Regions from separate parts of the Paenibacillus sp. Aloe-11 genome, predicted to be linked through region 2. Evidence: predicted binding sites of a transcription regulator. Region 2 holds the regulator's gene; each other region holds the start of a gene.
The links. Region 2 encodes Rex, which represses fermentation and respiration genes when NADH is low (regulators of the CRP and FNR family bind a similar motif). Its sites were predicted from a motif close to TTGTGAAATATTTCACAA; they were not measured.
Positions count from the first base shown of each region.

Region 1 (3,663 bases), on a different contig from region 2:
CATCCTTTTGCAGCAATGCTTCTCCGATCCGGTTCATGTTGATCACCCGGGCATCCGGGTTCCGGCGCAGATCCGGACGCTCCAGATTGGCGCTGTTAAATTTGGCATAAGCGCCATTGGAGCGCGATGCACCTCCTCCGTGCTTCAGCCATTGTCCGGTGAGCGCGGGCAGGCATGTTACCGCGCGTACATTCATGCCGCCGTTATCATGATGCTGGAGCCCGTTACCGATATTGATATATGCCGCTCGCGCCTGCCCGTACATCTCCGCCAGGCGAATGATATCCGCTACAGGTACACCCGTGATACGTGCAACCCGCTCCGGGGTGTACGCCTTAACATGCTCGCGTAGTTCCTCATGGCCTACCGTGTAGCGGCGTAAAAATTCATCGTCCGTTAGCCCTTGCTCGAACAGCACGTTCATTATTCCCAACGCGAGCGCCGTATCCGTTCCCGGGTATAAAGGAATGAACCAATCCGCCCATTGCGCCGTCCGGTTACGGTGAACATCAATAACAACCACCTTGGCGCCTTTTTTACGCGCCTTCTCGGCCAATACTACCTGATGCATGTTCGTGCTAATGACATTTCCACCCCATACAATAATCAGGTCTGCATCCTCTGTGTCCTCCGGGCTGGTGCCCCCTTTAAAACCCATGACAGATGCCCAGCCTTCATTCCCGGCTACGCTGCAAATCGTCTGATCCAGCTGGCTAGAGCCCAGCGCATTGAAAAAACGGCGATCCATTCCGTCCACACTCAATACGCCCATATTGCCATAAAAGCTGTAGGGGAGTATGGATTCCGGGCCGTCCGTACGAATCAGCTCCTTGAACCGACCTGTAATGGTATCGACTGCCTCTTCCCAGCTAATTCGTTCAAATTTCCCTGCTCCTTTGGGGCCTACACGCTTCAGCGGATAGAGCACCCGCTCAGGGTCATATACCCGCTCTGTCATATTGCGAACTTTATTACAAATAGCCCCTTTTGTAATAGGATGATCCGGGTTGCCAGTTACCTTGACAATTTTTCCATTTTCCTTGTGAAGCAGGAGCCCGCACGTATCTGGGCAATCTAGCGGACACACAGCCGGAAAAATACCATCGGCCTGATCCGTCATCTGCTGCCCCCTTTGTAAGTCTGGTTGAAGCGTAGCCTCAGAAGGCGCGCTGTTGCGATAGTCCATGATGTTGATGCTCCTTTCCGTTACCGTTTCCAAAAATTACACTGTACTTATCATATCTACAGCTATGAACTATGGCAAGAGAAGGATTTTGCCAAGCAGCTTCCGACCGAAAGAGCCAAAAAATCCGCCTGCTGCATAGAGCAAAACGGATTTTCGAAAAAATCACAATTAGCCTGTTTCATCATTGCTTACCAGGGGTAAAAGAGATCAAGGCATTATGGACGAGAGCACACTCATCCTCCATGCCAAATCATGGACCACTCCCAAAAAAATCCGCCATGACAGGTTTCGTTCCCCCGGACCTGTCATGGCGGATTTGCTTTGTTCGATTCTGTCAACAGTAACTAATCAAGCGCGATCACTCAACGGATTGGGAGTAACCGAAGAAGTAGTCTGAGTTCCGCTCACTGGATGTGCATCGGAATGCGGCTTTTTCAAATAGGCTAACCAGTAAGCCCCAGCCACAAACAGGCTTCCTCCAACCAAATTCCCCAGCCAGACCGGAATAAAATTCATGATATAATCTACCCATGAAAAATGGCCTGCAAAGATAGCCGCCGGAATGAGAAACATATTGGCCACAACGTGCTGAAAGCCGATAGCAACAAAGGCCATAGTAGGGAACCAAATCCCCATAATTTTTCCACCTATTGAATCCGTGCTATACGCCAGCCATACAGCCAGCGCTACCAGCCAGTTACATCCGATACCAGATATAAACGATTGCAAAAAGCTATCATGCAGCTTATGACCTGCCATATCCACTACTTTGTCCAAATAAGGGCCCGCTTCTGTCAGACCCAGCACATGGCCAAAGAAAAATGCAACAAATAACGCACCAACAAAATTACTGAGCGTAATAATGACCAGATTACGAAGCATGGCGCCAGTCTTAATCCGTCCTGCCCATCTCGCCAAAGGGACAGCCATCATATTGCCGGTCAGCAATTCTCCGCCGGCGATCAATACTAATACCAGTCCTACAGGGAACACAGCGGCTCCTATAAAGGTAGCAATACTCCCCCATTCCTTAGGTGCGCTTGCAATAACACGTATATCCAGCAAAAACCCGAGTGCAATGAATGCGCCTGCCAAAAATCCCAATACCACTGACACAGTCCACGGGTTGTTCGCTTTGGCTACTCCTGTTTCCACCGTCTTTTCGGCAATTTGCCCCGGTTTATAGCTTGCCATATGTTCCCGCTCCTTTAACATCTTTTTACTCTTATATTCTTCTTTTCATATTTTATTTAAAATCAGTGATTAAGTTTGTGAAAAAAATCACTTTTGTAGTTATTAAAAAAAACAGCCCTTGGATCAAGGACTGTTTTTCGTGTATTAATGCGTCTACCGCGCCACTAAGCACTTATAATTAATTATATTCTTCCTTTTCAACTGCTCCCAAGAACCAAAGAACTCCACCGAGACCGATTGCCGCCACAACTACAAGAAAAAGGATATAAAACAAACCCATTATCTACTCCCCCTAATCCTTATGCTCTCTATATTGTACTATAAGGATTCGTTCATACGTCGCAGATTGTTGACAAACTTATGAACAATGTCACAGACAAATCGAATTATACGGTAACTGGTTTTCGCTCAGTTAGCGAAGGCAATGCTTGCAATCCGGCTGCATTCAGGAAATTCCAAGGCTTGTTATAATGCGGCTGAAAGAAGAAATCGACAAAGGCCAGTTGGTCAATGGTCATATGATTTTGAATGGCCACAGATAGAGTGTTAATGGATTGTGTCAAATCCACCTTCGACATAATTTGAGCCCCAACAATTCTCCGTGTCTCCCGCTCATATACAACTTTCAGCAGCACCTTTTCAGAGGTTGGCATAAATTCAGGGCGATAGCTGTCCTCAATGGTTACGGCCTCGACACTCATTCCTTCGTCTATTGCCGCCGCTTCCGTCAGACCTGTTCCTGCAATATTGTCTTCATAAATTTTAATACCCGAGGTTCCTTGAGTTCCCATGTAGGCAATTGTCGGCTGTACCAGATTGCGTGCCACCAGCGTACCCATACGAACCGCGTTCGTCGCCAGTGGGATATAAGCCGTTTTGCCTGTTGGGTTGTAGCGAATTGCACAGCTGTCGCCTGCTGCAAACACGTCCGGGCAGCTGCTTTGCATATAATTGTCCACGATGATTGCACCGTTTGGCAGCATATCCACCTGACCTTTGAGCAAGTCTGTTTGAGGACGGAAGCCGATGCAAAGTATAACAAGCTCTGTTTCGTATTCTCCTTGGGAGGTCACGACTTTGCTCACCTTGCCATTCGTTCCCTCAAATCGACTCACGGTTTCACCCAGTACCAGCTTGATGCCGTGTTCTTTCAGAGAATTTTCAATCCGGTCTGTATACTCATGATCCAAATACTTATTCAATATACGATCAGCGCTGTCGATCAGCGTTACGTTTTTACCGTTCATTTGGAAAGCTTCCACCAGCTCAACACCGATGTATCC
Region 1 is NZ_JH601078.1:10,951-14,613, forward strand. It holds gene WG8_RS23595 (molybdopterin-containing oxidoreductase family protein) at 1-1,186, opposite strand, end outside; gene WG8_RS23600 (formate/nitrite transporter family protein) at 1,535-2,380, opposite strand; gene WG8_RS23605 (FAD-dependent oxidoreductase) at 2,767-3,663, opposite strand, start outside.
Region 1: a site for Rex is predicted at 2,456-2,473, ahead of WG8_RS23600 (formate/nitrite transporter family protein). Genes of this name have one in related genera too.

Region 2 (3,663 bases):
GTTTACGGATGTCAAGGCAAGCCATCAGCTGTTGCCAAGCTACGAGCATCTGGTCATTGATGAAGCACACCATCTGGAGGAGGTCGCTGGCAAGCATCTGGGCATGCATATGAAATATTTCACACTCGTTCATACGTTGACCAGACTGTTCAAAGACAGCAAGAATGGACAGCTGCCTTCATTGCGTCAGCAGTTGGTGAAGTCTGGACATGAGAAGTCGGCAGATTGGGCTTCAATCATCGACCAGCTATATCCGCTTGTGCTGGAGGTCAAGGAAACATGGGATTTGCTGAGCGACAAGCTATTTGGTATGCTGCCGGAGCGAAGTGATGCGACACCGGGTGAAACAGGACAATTTTCTTCTCGTCTCAAGCCGTCGGCCAAGCCTGCCAAGTGGGATCAAGCGTCTGCGCTGGAAAATCAGTTAAATGTCACACTAAGCGAAATTTTGCGCAAGGGTGACAAGCTCATGCTGGACGTAAAGGAAGAATATGATGATTATGCGGCTGACAGCCTTATTACGGATATTACAGGACTGCTCAAGGATTTAGCCGGAATCAAGGAGAATTTGCGTCTCTTTATACGTCTTGATGATGAGACGACCGTCTACTGGCTTGAAGCGAGTGGGCAATTCCGCAGTAAATCATTGCAATTTTATGCAGTGCCTGTAGATGTGAGCCGCCAGCTGAAAGAAATGTTTTTTGACAAAAAAAGAAGCATTATTCTGACCTCAGCTACTTTGTCGGTGGATAAATCGTTTCAGTACATGACCGATCAGCTCGGTTTGCAGGAAGCTGCAGATGAGGGACGGCTGATGACTTCGCAGCTCCCGTCACCCTTTAACTACAGGGATCAGGTGCTGCTGGTCATTCCCCGCGATTTCCCGAGTGTAAAGGGCAGTGTAGGAGATGCGCATTTTGTTAATATGCTTGTCAGCTCGCTAGGCGCGACTGCACAGGCGACCCGGGGGAGAATGCTCGTTCTGTTTACCTCTTACCGTATGCTCCGGCAAGTGTATGAGCCGCTCAAAGAGGCATTGTCTTCCAGCGACATCACTGTGCTGGGACAGGGTGTAGACAGTGGGAGCCGCAGCAAGCTCACCCGGCGTTTTCAGGAGGCCAAGGCTTCTGTATTGCTGGGAACCAGCAGCTTCTGGGAGGGTGTTGATATTCCAGGCGAGGCGCTGACGTGTTTGGCCATCGTCCGTCTGCCGTTTCAACCGCCGAATCACCCGTTGCTGGAGGCGAAAAGCGAGCTGCTGCAGCAGCAGAAGAAAAATCCATTTATGAAGCTGTCTGTTCCACAGGCAGTCATTCGCTTTAAACAGGGGTTCGGGCGTTTGGTACGTACAGCGAGCGACCACGGGGTCGTCATCGTTTACGATACACGTGTCATCGAATCCTATTACGGAAAGCACTTTTTGTACTCATTACCGGGACCAAAAATGGAGCATATGCCGACGGAGCAAATGGTGCCCCGCATCTCTGAATGGCTCCAATCCGCCCCGGAGACTGAGGCATAACGGACGGACATGAGACATGTCCGTTACAATTAGGGGGAGCAAGTATGAAATCAGAAAAAATTTCTGAGGCAGTTGTACGGAGGTTGCCCGTATATCTACGCTATCTGAATGCACTGAACAAAAGGGAAGTGGCTACGGTTTCTTCCCAGGATCTGGGGCAAAGGCTGAATTTGAATCCGGCCCAAATCCGCAAGGATCTCGCATACTTTGGAGATTTTGGCCGAAAGGGTATCGGCTATGATGTGACTTATCTGATTGAAAAAATACGTCATATCCTAAAAATTGACCAGCAAATCAACGTTGCATTGGTCGGAGCAGGTAATCTGGGGCAAGCCCTCTCGAATTATAATGCTTACTTAAAAGACAATATGAAAATTGTAGCCGTATTTGATGCTGTTCCTGAGAAGACCGGAACGATGATCAATACGCTGGTCGTTCAGCCAATGGATCAATTGGAGGCGACTGTGAAAGAAAAAAATATTCGGATCGGGATTATTACTGTACCGGATTTCGAAGCGCAACACGTGGCCGACAAGCTGATTGAGTGTGGTATTGAAGCGATCCTGAACTTTGCACCGATCATTCTGAAAACCCCGGACAACATCCGGGTACATACCACAGATTTTACAACCGATTTGCTAAGCCTCGCTTATTATTTAGAGGATGGAAAGGAAGAATCGCAAGATGACAGTGAATAAATGGATGATTAAAAACGGCTCCTTTGCCGTAAACGGACCTGAAGCCGGGGTAATCCATGGCTATATGATTGTGGAGGATAGCCGGATTACTTACATTGGCGAGACTTTGCCTGCAGGAGAGGAAGATACAGAAGCATTTGACGGCAAAGGCTTGCTCTTTTTACCAGGTCTGATTAATACGCATGGTCATGCGGCGATGTCACTGCTGCGTGGGTATGGCGATGATTTGGCACTTCAAGTATGGCTTCAGGAGAAAATGTGGCCGATGGAAGCCAAATTTACAGCTTCAGATGTATACTGGGGTACTTCCTTGTCTGTGCTGGAAATGCTGAAAGGCGGTACGACGACCTTCCTGGACATGTACGATCATATGGATGAGGTGGCTCGTGTAGCTGAAGAGTCAGGCATTCGTGCGAGTCTGATGCGTGGAGCGATTGGATTATGCTCAGAGGAGGAGCAGCGAATCAAGCTGGCTGAGGCTGTGACTTTTGCACGTAACTGGCATGGCAAGGCGGATGGTCGCATTACAACAATGATGTCTCCACATGCGCCATACACATGTCCGCCTGCATTTATCGAAAAATTTGTACAGGCTGCGCATGATTTGAATTTACCGCTGCACACCCACATGTCCGAGACTATTGCCGAAGTTGAGCAAAACGTACGTGATTATGGCTTGCGTCCAGTTGCACATTTGGATAAGCTCGGCTTTTTCTCCCGTCCTTCGCTTGTTGCCCATGCCGTTCATTTGAACGACGAGGAAATAGCCTTGCTGGCTGAACGTGGTGTAGCGGTTTCCCATAATCCGGGCAGCAACCTGAAGCTGGCAAGTGGTGTAGCAAGAGTGCCTGAGCTGCTGCGTGCAGGGGTTACCGTTTCGCTCGGTACGGATGGTCCTGCCAGCAATAATAATCTGGATATGTTTGAGGAAATGCGTCTGGCTGCTCTCATTCATAAGGGAGTATCCGGTGATCCTACGGCAGTTCCTGCGAATGAAGCACTGCGTCTGGCAACCGAGTACGGCGCGAAGTCGATTGGTTTAAATGAGGTGGGAGTGCTGGCAGCAGGCAACAAGGCTGACTTTATCGCGTTGGATCTGAATCAGGCGCATTTCCTGCCGCGTACGGACCTTATTTCCCATGCTGTATACTCTGCAAGTGCCAAGGATGTGGCCCATGTGTGGGTAGACGGTCGTCAGGTCGTGAAAAACGGTGAGTGCCTGACGATGGACGAGGAACGCATCAAACATGAGGCACAAGCCGCCTTTGAAGGGCTGCTGTCGCGCTAATTCAGGTGTCACATCCCCTTAGAGAGGAAGCACAGGTTTTGAAAAATAAGAAAAAATGGATAGCGGTCGCTATTTTGGCCGTGATACTGATCCTGGTCAGCATGTTCTGGTATTATTCTTATGTTACGCAAGACCAGGTGGCCGAGAGGAATGCC
Region 2 is NZ_JH601056.1:53,902-57,564, reverse strand. It holds gene dinG (ATP-dependent DNA helicase DinG) at 1-1,522, shown strand, start outside; gene WG8_RS13670 (redox-sensing transcriptional repressor Rex) at 1,567-2,220, shown strand; gene WG8_RS13665 (amidohydrolase) at 2,207-3,508, shown strand; gene WG8_RS13660 (cell wall elongation regulator TseB-like domain-containing protein) at 3,547-3,663, shown strand, end outside.

Region 3 (3,663 bases), 150 kb from region 2:
AACTCAACTTCGTCGAACGTATCGGCAGTCAATTTGATTAACGTGAAAAGGGTGGCGAAACGGACGGTGAATATGCAATGGTTCAAAGTACCTTCCAAAGTTTATTTTGAAAAAAATTCGACTCAGTATCTTGCTAAAATGCCTGACATCACACGTGTAGCTATTGTCACAGACCCTATGATGGTGAAGCTTGGCTATGTGGATCGTGTCATTCATTATTTGCACCAACGCCAAACACCGGTAGCGATCGAGGTCTTCTCTGAAGTAGAGCCAGATCCATCGACAGTTACGGTAGAACGCGGTACTGAAATGATGAGACGTTTCCAACCGGATTGCATTATCGCACTGGGCGGCGGTTCCCCAATGGATGCTGCGAAGGGCATGTGGTTGTTCTATGAATATCCAGATACAGATTTCAACAACCTGAAACAAAAATTCATGGATATTCGCAAACGGATTTACAAGTACCCACGTCTGGGCCAAAAAGCACAATTCGTAGCCATTCCTACAACCTCGGGTACAGGTTCAGAAGTTACTTCTTTCGCGGTAATTACAGACAAAAACCTGGGCAACACGAAGTACCCGCTGGCTGACTATGAGTTGACCCCAGATGTGGCAATTATTGACCCTGTGTTTGTATATTCGCTGCCTAAAACAGCTGTAGCGGATACAGGTATGGACGTTCTGACACACGCCATTGAGGCTTACGTGTCCGTAATGGCAAATGACTACACAGACGGTCTGGCCATTAAAGCCATTCAATTGGTATTCCAACACCTGGAGCAATCAGCTCTGACTGGTGATAAGCTGGCTCGCGAAAAAATGCATAATGCTTCCACGCTCGCAGGGATGGCGTTTGCCAATGCATTCTTGGGTATTAACCACAGTCTAGCGCACAAATGGGGCGGACAGTACCATACAGCGCATGGTCGCACGAATGCGATCTTGATGCCGCACGTCATTCGCTACAATGCGAAAAAACCGACAAAATTCGCTTCGTTCCCTAAATATTCGCATTTTGTTGCGGATGAGCGCTATGCGGAGATTGCTCGCATACTGGGATTGCCTGCTCGCACCACGGAAGAAGGAGTTAACAGCCTGATCGAAGCGATCCGTAAGATGAACAAAACACTCGGTATCGAGGAATCGTTCCAACAACTCGGTTTCGATCCGAAGGATTTTGAAGCACGTGTAGATTATTTGGCTGACCGCGCTTTTGAGGATCAATGTACAACTGCGAATCCGAAGCTGCCGCTGGTTACTGAATTGGCTGATGTATACCGCAATGCCTTCTACGGACGTTTTGACCAATAATATAATAGGTATGAAGAGGCTTGTAACAAGCATTTTCCTATTCAATACCACTACAGGCTCTCTTTGATAGAGGGCCTGTTGGCTTGGGAAGGGAGGTGAGTGAGAAGTTTACAGGATCAGGCGGGAGCAAGGGAAAAATAAAGTGACATAAATCACTCATATTGTGATTTATATCACATACTGCACTCTGTCATTATTCTACAATAAGAGTGTAAGAAAGGTCCCGACACTGAGCTAAGGCATCGGTGAAAAGGCCGGGATAAAATAGTGAAAAAAATCACAAACCCGGAAGACCAAACAATTTGGAGGGATTTACATGTCGGTGATTGAGAGAGATTTACAAGGACAACAAGCTGGCTGGAGAGGTTTTAAAAAAGGCAAATGGATGAAAGAAGTCAACGTTAACGATTTTATCCAAACCAATATTTCACCTTATGTAGGTACTGAAGAGTTCCTGGTTGGCCCTACTGCCAACACAACTGCACTGTGGGATATTGTATCTGATCTTACTAAAAAAGAGCTGGCAAACGGCGGTGTACTTGATGTAGACGTGAATACGCCATCTACTATTACTTCACATAAGCCGGGTTATCTGGACCGGGATAAAGAACAAATTGTTGGTGTGCAAACAGATGCACCATTCAAGCGTTCCTTGCAACCATTCGGTGGAATTCGGATGATGATTGATGCATGTAAAGCCTATGGCTTTGAAGTGCCTGAAAGCATTATTGATATATTCACGCATATCCGTAAAACGCACAACCAAGGTGTGTTTGATGCCTACACGGATGAAATGAGAGCAGCTCGTAAAGCTGGTATTATTACTGGCTTGCCAGATGCATACGGTCGTGGTCGGATTATTGGTGACTACCGTCGTGTAGCTCTGTATGGAGTAGACTTCCTGATCCAAGATAAAAAGCTTCAATTGAAAAGCCTTGAAGTTGACGCTATGGAAGAGGACGTAATTCGTCTGCGCGAAGAAATTTCCGAACAAATTCGTGCTTTGAATGAATTGAAACAAATGGCTGCTGAACATGGCTTTGATATTTCAAAACCAGCTAACAATGCGAAAGAAGCTTTCCAATGGGTATATTTTGGCTACCTTGCGGCGATCAAAGAACAAAATGGCGCAGCAATGTCCCTGGGACGTGTATCTTCGTTCCTTGATATTTATACTCAACGTGATCTTGAAGAAAACGCGCTGACAGAAGAACAAGCTCAAGAATTGGTCGATCATTTTGTCATGAAGCTGCGTATTGTTAAATTCCTGCGCACACCTGACTATAATGAACTGTTCAGTGGAGACCCAACATGGGTAACAGAATCTATTGGTGGTATGTCTGTCACTGGAGAAACTCGTGTTACCAAAAACAGCTTCCGCTTCTTGCACACGCTGTACAACTTGGGGCCTGCTCCAGAACCTAACTTGACTGTGCTGTGGTCAGAACAATTGCCTGAAGGGTTCAAAAAATATTGTGCAAAAGTTTCTATTGAAACCAGCTCCATTCAATATGAAAATGACGATCTGATGCGTCCAATCTATGGCGATGATTATGGTATTGCTTGTTGTGTATCCGCCATGAAAATCGGTAAACAAATGCAATTCTTCGGTGCTCGCGCCAACTTGGCTAAAGCTCTGTTATATGCTATTAACGGTGGTAAGGATGAAAAATCCGGCGTTCAAGTAGGACCTGAATTCCCAGCCATTACAAGCGAAGTGCTGGATTATGAAGAAGTGTTGAGCCGCTTCAAACCTATGATGGAATGGCTGGCAAAACTGTATATGAACACATTGAATGTGATTCACTACATGCATGATAAATACAGCTACGAACGCATTGAAATGGCGCTGCATGACCGTGATATTCTTCGTACCATGGCTTGTGGTATTGCTGGTCTGTCAGTAGCAACTGACTCCTTGAGCGCTATTAAATTTGCAAAAGTAAAACCAATCCGTAATGAAAAAGGGATTGCTGTTGATTTTGAAATCGAAGGTGAATACCCTTGCTATGGTAACAACGATGATCGTGTAGATACCATCGCAGTAGAACTGGTAGAGACCTTTATGAGTATGATTCGCAAGCACAAAGCTTATCGGAATGCTCTTCCTACTCAATCTGTCCTGACCATTACTTCCAACGTGGTGTACGGTAAGAAAACAGGTACAACACCGGATGGACGTAAAGCAGGCGAACCGTTTGCGCCAGGTGCGAACCCAATGCATGGCCGTGACAAAAAAGGTGCTTTGGCATCTCTGAGTTCGGTAGCCAAGCTGCCTTATGAGCACAGTCTGGACGGTATTTCGAATACTTTCTCCATCGTGCCTAAAGCACTGGGTAAGGAAGAAGA
Region 3 is NZ_JH601056.1:206,538-210,200, reverse strand. It holds gene adhE (bifunctional acetaldehyde-CoA/alcohol dehydrogenase) at 1-1,314, shown strand, start outside; gene pflB (formate C-acetyltransferase) at 1,631-3,663, shown strand, end outside.
Region 3: a site for Rex is predicted at 1,476-1,493, ahead of pflB (formate C-acetyltransferase). Genes of this name have one in related genera too.